Anatilimnocola aggregata: one gene and its partner. Each later gene encodes a partner of the first gene's protein in a complex. Links are inferred from orthologs where the notes say so. Each region holds a gene or a part of one and is shown on either strand. Other genes may lie near its edges.

Region 1 (3,189 bases):
GTGACAAATGTGAGGATCATCACACCGTCCATGAGAGACATGCCCGAGCGGTGGGTGATCCATTCCAGTGTGCCTGCCACAAGGGCCGCAGTGGTGCCCAGGGCAATCAGCGTGTCCATGTTTACGGCGGCATACCGCACACGCTGGGCGGCACTCACCAAAAAGGGCCAGCCGACGAATACCTGCACGAGGCAAGCAATTGCAATCTGGGTCACCCCCAGCAGCGGCGACGAATGATGACCGCCGGGCAAAAAGTGAATGACGACCAGCGGCACCAGCCCTGCCAGGCTGAGGAGAAAACGCAGGCCCCAGGCCCGTTGTTCTTGATCTTCGGCTGCCTGCGAATGGGGCGCTGTTGGCGAATTCTGCTGCTGGCGAATTACCTCGGCCTGATACCCGGCCCGTTCGACTGCGGCAATCAGCGACTGCACGGGAATGTCATCGCCCGCGGGCCGAACTTCCGCTTCGTGCAGGGCGAGATTAACGGCAGCCGATTTCACACCTGACACTTGGCTGAGCGCGGTTTCCACCCGTCCTACGCAACTGGCGCAATGCATGCCGCCGATGTGCAGGCGGATCGGATTCGTTGTGGATGGTGGCACGGAAGTGAGATTCGCGAGGGAGGTGACCACGCTGACGGGCATTGGTTGCTAAAATTATCTCGCTTGGCAGCGAACTGACCAGCCGCCCGCTCGTCGATATTAACAGCGATTGCGGTCTGGCAGTGGGTGACCTCAGAAAGAAGTTATGACTCGCAGTGACTACGAATACGATGTGCTGGTGATCGGCGCGGGGCATGCCGGCACCGAAGCGGCCATGGCTGCGGCCCGCGTCGGGCTGCGGACCTGCCTGCTCACGACCAACTGCGATACCGTCGCCCAGATGAGCTGCAACCCGGCGATTGGCGGCGTGGCGAAGGGTCAGATCGTGCGCGAGATCGACGCGCTGGGTGGGGTAATGGGGCGGGCCATCGATGCCACAGGCATTCAATTTCGCCTGCTCAACCGCCGCAAAGGGCCGGCCATGCATAGCCCGCGAGCTCAGGCGGATAAGAAGGGATATCAGTTTGAAGTAAAGCGGCTCGTCGAGGAGCAACCGAATCTCTCGCTCCGGCAGGAAGTGGTTGAGGATCTGCTCGTCGAAGAAATCGCCGACAGCAATACCGAGCAAACTGCGCGCATCGTTGGCGTGCGTGTGCGGGGTGATATCACTTACCGCGCGCCTGCAGTGGTCCTCACAACCGGCACATTCTTGCAAGCGATCATGCACACGGGCGAAGTGCAAACGCCTGGAGGCCGCGCAGGAGAAGGAACGACGGCGGGCATCAGCGGGGCGCTCAATCGGCTGGGATTCCGCGTCCAGCGCTTCAAGACGGGTACTCCCTGCCGGTTGAATGGGCGGACGATCGATTACAGCCGCACAGAACTTCAGCCCGGCGATGACGACCCGGAGCCATTTTCGTTTCTCACCAGCGAGGTCGAACGGCAGCGGATGGGGCGCGAACAGATTCCGTGCTACATCACCTACACGAACGAGCAGGTACATGAACTGATTCGGGCGAATCTGCATCGGGCGCCCATGTACAGCGGGCAGATTCAATCGCGGGGCCCGCGGTATTGCCCGAGCATCGAGGACAAAGTGGTGCGTTTTGCCGAGAAAGAGCAACATCAGCTCTTCTTGGAACCCGAAGGTCGGCGGACGTACGAAGTGTACGTAAACGGCATCTCTACCAGTTTGCCCCGCGATGTGCAGGACCAGATGCTGCGGCTGATTCCCGGCCTGGAAAAGGCCCAGATCATGCGCTATGGCTACGCCGTCGAATACGATTTTTGCCCTCCCGATCAGCTGTGGCCGTGGCTCGAAACGAAGCGCGTTGGCGGTCTGTTCTTCGCCGGGCAAATCAACGGGACCACTGGTTATGAAGAGGCTGGCGCGCAAGGCCTGATTGCCGGTGCCAGCGCTGCACTCAAGTTGCAAGGGAAAGAACCGCTCGTGATTGGCCGCGAGCAGGCTTATATCGGCGTGCTGACGGATGACCTGGTGACTTGCGGTGTGGACGAGCCCTATCGCATGTTCACTAGCCGGGCGGAATATCGCCTGCTATTGCGGCACGATAACGCGGATCGACGTTTGACGGCCATCGGCCGCCGCGCGGGACTTGTCGACGATGCTCGCTGGCAGCGGTTGCAAGAAAAAGAAGCAGAGATCTCCGGCGCGCTACATATCCTGCGCACCGAGCGGACCGGCGAAGTGACACTCGAACAATTGCTCCGGCGGCCCGAAGTCACCTGGCCTCAAATCGTTCAACATGCGCCGCAATTGGGCGCAGTCTCGCGCGAGTCGTCGATTCAAATTGAATACGACGTGAAATATGCGGGCTATGTTTCACGACAAGAACAGCAGGTCGATCGCCAAAAGCGACTTTCGGAAAAAAAGATCCCCGAGCATTTCGACTATGCGATGGTCAAACACTTGCGCACCGAAGCCCGCGAGAAATTGCTGCGAGTACGTCCAATTACGCTGGCTCAGGCTGGCCGAATTAGCGGCATCACACCGGCCGATCTGGCGCTCGTGCTGACGTATCTCGAAGGGGTGAGCCGCCGAAGCGTTTCATGATGAGGAAGAGCGGCAAACGTTCGGACTGAAGCTTTGTCCAGCAAGTTTGCGTGGGGCTAGTCAGCAGAATCATTACCAGTTTTGCTGCATTTTTGGCCGCATTTTTGCACCTTGTCGAGGAATTCGCAGCGATGTGCTATTGCCGAAATGGGAATGTCGAAATAACCTTAACTTAGGAGAGGTAGGAGAACTGATTGGCTAGGGACAGCCGGAGCCAAAGCATTTGTAAGCTGGTGGCTCGCCTTACCGATCCTCTCGCCTCTGACGAAATGCTCTTTTGCAAGTTCTTTGAGACGCAGCGACTCATGGTCGCAACTTAGCGTCGGCATTCTTGCCCGGCATCTTCTCCCCGCCGGTTGCCAGCAACCCGATGTCTTTCCCGTTGTGCCTGCTGAATCGCATCGTGCTTGTACCAACACGGGTGACAGCAGTATCGGCTGCTGCGCGGTTGGTAGAGCCGCGAGTCAAAGGGCTGGAAATCGTGTCACATCCGCCAGAGCGAGAGCCATGAAGTTCACGAACATGAGGTTCAGTCGACAGACCGGAACATCACCAGCGAGGCAGCATGCAGGT
Region 2 (3,319 bases), 1.1 Mb from region 1 along the record:
TCGTTTGCCTACCGAAATTGAAGTCGTTCGCGATATCGAATTCGGCCAAGGTGGCGGACGAGCGCTGAAGTTGCATCTGGTTCGGCCGAAGGAATTGCCCACCGAACCGATGCCGGCCATCGTCTATATCCACGGCGGCGGCTGGACGGGCGGCAATCGTGACGGTGGTCTCGGCCATGCGTCGCAGTGGGCGCGGCGGGGGATTCTCGGGGCGTCGATCGAGTATCGGCTCTCGGGCGAGGCCAAGTTTCCGGCTCAGATTGAAGATTGCAAATGCGCGATTCGCTTCCTGCGTGCGAAGGCCAAGGAGTATCATCTCGACCCCGATCGAATCGCCGTCTGCGGGCATTCGGCGGGCGGGCACTTGAGCGCGCTTGTCGGCACCTCGGCCCATCTGCCGGAGTTGGAAGGGAAAGGAGGCTGGCCAGAGTTTTCCAGTAAGGTGCGGGCCGTTTGCGCCATCAGCGGACCAGCCGATTTTCCCACATGGGGCAACGAAGCACATCCGGCAGTCAGAGGATTGCTCGGTGGGTTGGTGACGGAGAAGCCGGAACTGGCCGCGCTAGCGAGTCCAGTCACGCACGTGCAGAAATCGACTCCGCCGTTTCTGATCATTCACGGTGACAAGGATGATATCGTGCCGGTCAGCCAAGGACGAGCAATGCACGCCGCGCTCGAAAAGGTAGGAGCCGATTCCACGCTGCTGGTTGTGGAGGGTGGCAATCATCATCCCTATTCACCGGAAACGGGTAAGGCGATGAACGAATTTTTCGAGAAACACCTGCGCTCGAAGGCAGAAAAGAAGTAACCCGCTATTTGCCGATGCAAAAGCGGCTGAAGACGCGGTCGAGAATGTCGTCGGTATAAATCGCACCGACGACCTGACCAAGTTCATCAAGTGACAAGCGCAGCTCGGCCGCGATCCATTCTTCACTCGCGCCGCTATTGGCGAGGTCTGATGCTGCTGCCAGTGATGCAGCCGCGGCTTGCAGACTAGCACTGCAGCGGATGGCAGTAGCTGGGACGGCAAGACTTTCGCTTGGCGCCAGATCGAGTGCGGCCACGATTGCCGTGCGTAGTTCGTTCAAACCTGCCCCAGTCGTGGCACTGGTTCGCAGGGCAGGGGAGGGGAGCGAGAACCTGTTTGGGTGTCGACCATCATCGAGGTCGCACTTCGTCAGCACGACGATCCGCTGTTGCGTGGAGCGTGCCAGTTGCTTGGTGACGGCGAGCGATACGGGCTGAGTACTATCGATGCAGACAACTTCCAAGTCGGCCTGTGCCTGCTGCTGCTGCCGATGGTCCTGGGCGTCGCTGCCAATTTGGTCGGCATTCGAAGCCGTCTCGATACCCGCGGTATCAATCAGTTGAAACTGTTTGCCGCTGACGACGAGAAGTCGCGCGAGATAATCTCGTGTCGTACCCGCCATCGGTGAAACAATGGCAGCTTGCTCATTGGCCAAGGCATTGAGCAGGCTACTCTTCCCCGCATTCGGTTCTCCAAGCAAGACCACTCGCGGCGCAGTGGAGCTCGTTTCGGCGCGCGACTGCAACTGCTCCGCCACAGCGCGCACGGCAGTCGCTGCTGCAGCCACCTGGGTTTGCAGATCCGCGCGGGTAATGAATTCAATGTCTTCATCCACGAAGTCGAGCCCAGCTTCTAAGTGCGCGAGCAAATCGAGCAGTTGATTGCGAACTTCGGCGAGCCGGTGCGATAGGCCGCCCGCGAGTTGCGCGAGCGCCGTTTGCAGTTCCGCAGCATCACGGGCTTCGATCACACCCAGGACCGCTTCAGCCTGCGTTAAATCGAGCCGGCCGGCAAGAAACGCGCGGAGCGTAAATTCGCCAGGGCGCGCCAGTCTTGCGCCAGCGGCACACAACGCACTTATGGCCAAGTCGAGCAGCGGAGGCGAGCCCGGCAGGTAGATTTCGGCCAGGGGCTGCCGCGTGTAGCTGCGTGAAGTTCGCCAGAGGTAAACGATCGCCGGTAAGCTGCGTTCGACACCATCGCTACCGCGCACGAGCAACAGGCACTGGATCGTTGCCGATGCTTTCTTTCGGTTGGTTGGTGCCGACCGCAACGTTTGTTGCAGCAGCTTCTCGGTCGCGGGACCACTCAGGCGAATGATCCCTTCGTAACTTCCCCCCGTTGCGGAAGCGATGGCGACAATCGTATCGTCCATCTCCAGCGACATTACCGCTTCTTCTGCTTGCGAGCCGCGCGGGCACTGCTACCGTTGGACGACTCCGTCACGAGCTTCTTTTCGGAGATTACGCTCGGATCGATGGGCTTCGATTTCGGCAGCAAGGTTCGTTCTGCCACGCTCCACAAGCTCGACGTGATGAAGTACAAGCAGAGACCGGCGGGAACTTTATAGAAGAACACGCCCATCATGAGGCTCATGATCATCATGGTCTGCTGCTGCACTTCTTGCTGTTCGTCGGTCGGCGGCGGCGTGAACAGTTTCTGCTGAACGATGAACAGGGCAATCGTTACCAGCGGCAACACGTTGAAGAATGGTCCCAGCCAGCCGTCGGCTTCGTCGCCAATGAAAGCCGGCACGTAATCTCGCCAATAATACAGTTTATCGGGACCGGCCAAATTCGATGCCCAAGCGAGCCCGGGGAAGAGGGACGCATCGCGCAGGTGGATGTCGACACTGAGGCAGCGATAAAGCCCCACAAACACCGGCAGCTGAAAAAAGACCAATAAGCAGCCGGCAAACGGGTTGGGCATGCCGGCCTTCTTCATCAACTCTTGCGTGGCCTGGTGCTGCTTGAGTGGATCGTCTTTGTACTTCTCCTTAACTGCGGTCAATTCCGGCTTTAAGAGCTGCGAAATCTCTTGCATCCGCTTCGCGGCGATCGATTGCCGAATGCTGAACGGTAACATGCAGGTTCGCACCAGTACTGTCAGCAAAATGATCGCGATGCCGTAGTTACCGGTAACCGAGTACAGAAAGGTCAAGATGTTCCGCAGGAGCATCGCGGGATAGGCCGCGTACCACCAGCCGAATTCAACGATCTCTTCCAATCCATAAGGCCTGAGGATATCGGGATCTTTCGGCCCGAGAAATATCTGGTAGCGATGTTCGAGCGATTTGCCAGCATCGAGACTTTCCCGCGGCGTGACCATGCGCACACTTGTGTTCGTGGTGCGGATGCGCGTCTTGGTCAGCTGAGTCACGTCGTGCATCGGAATGGCACTCGCGCGCGAGAACTTCGGGGCGGGATGATCCTTGTCTCCCACAGGCATCACCATCGCGGCGAAGAACTGCGCATCGACACCAAGGAAAGTGAGTGGTTCGGCATCCTTGCT

Evidence for each region.
Region 2: the proteins of mnmG (region 1) and ETAA8_RS12465 are in contact, whole or in part, in a solved structure (PDB 9HIP), measured with the Escherichia coli proteins. The link is inferred for Anatilimnocola aggregata from one-to-one orthologs.

Annotation. Positions count from the first base shown.
Region 1 is NZ_CP036274.1:4,393,156-4,396,344, reverse strand. The notes cover bases 313-3,181. They hold mnmG (tRNA uridine-5-carboxymethylaminomethyl(34) synthesis enzyme MnmG), read left to right. Parts: upstream 313-747; coding sequence 748-2,616; downstream 2,617-3,181. Other genes in these bases: ETAA8_RS16580 (heavy metal translocating P-type ATPase), read right to left, coding at 313-602. Outside these bases: more of ETAA8_RS16580, read right to left, coding at 1-312. UniProt on the Escherichia coli protein: NAD-binding protein involved in the addition of a carboxymethylaminomethyl (cmnm) group at the wobble position (U34) of certain tRNAs, forming tRNA-cmnm(5)s(2)U34.
Region 2 is NZ_CP036274.1:3,284,052-3,287,370, reverse strand. What follows is about bases 5-3,003. They hold ETAA8_RS12465 (tRNA modification GTPase), read right to left. Parts: upstream 2,196-3,003; coding sequence 813-2,195; downstream 5-812. Other genes in these bases: yidC (membrane protein insertase YidC), read right to left, coding at 2,195-3,003; ETAA8_RS12470 (alpha/beta hydrolase), read left to right, coding at 5-808. In the rest of the region: more of ETAA8_RS12470, read left to right, coding at 1-4; more of yidC, read right to left, coding at 3,004-3,319. UniProt on the Escherichia coli protein: Exhibits a very high intrinsic GTPase hydrolysis rate. Involved in the addition of a carboxymethylaminomethyl (cmnm) group at the wobble position (U34) of certain tRNAs, forming tRNA-cmnm(5)s(2)U34.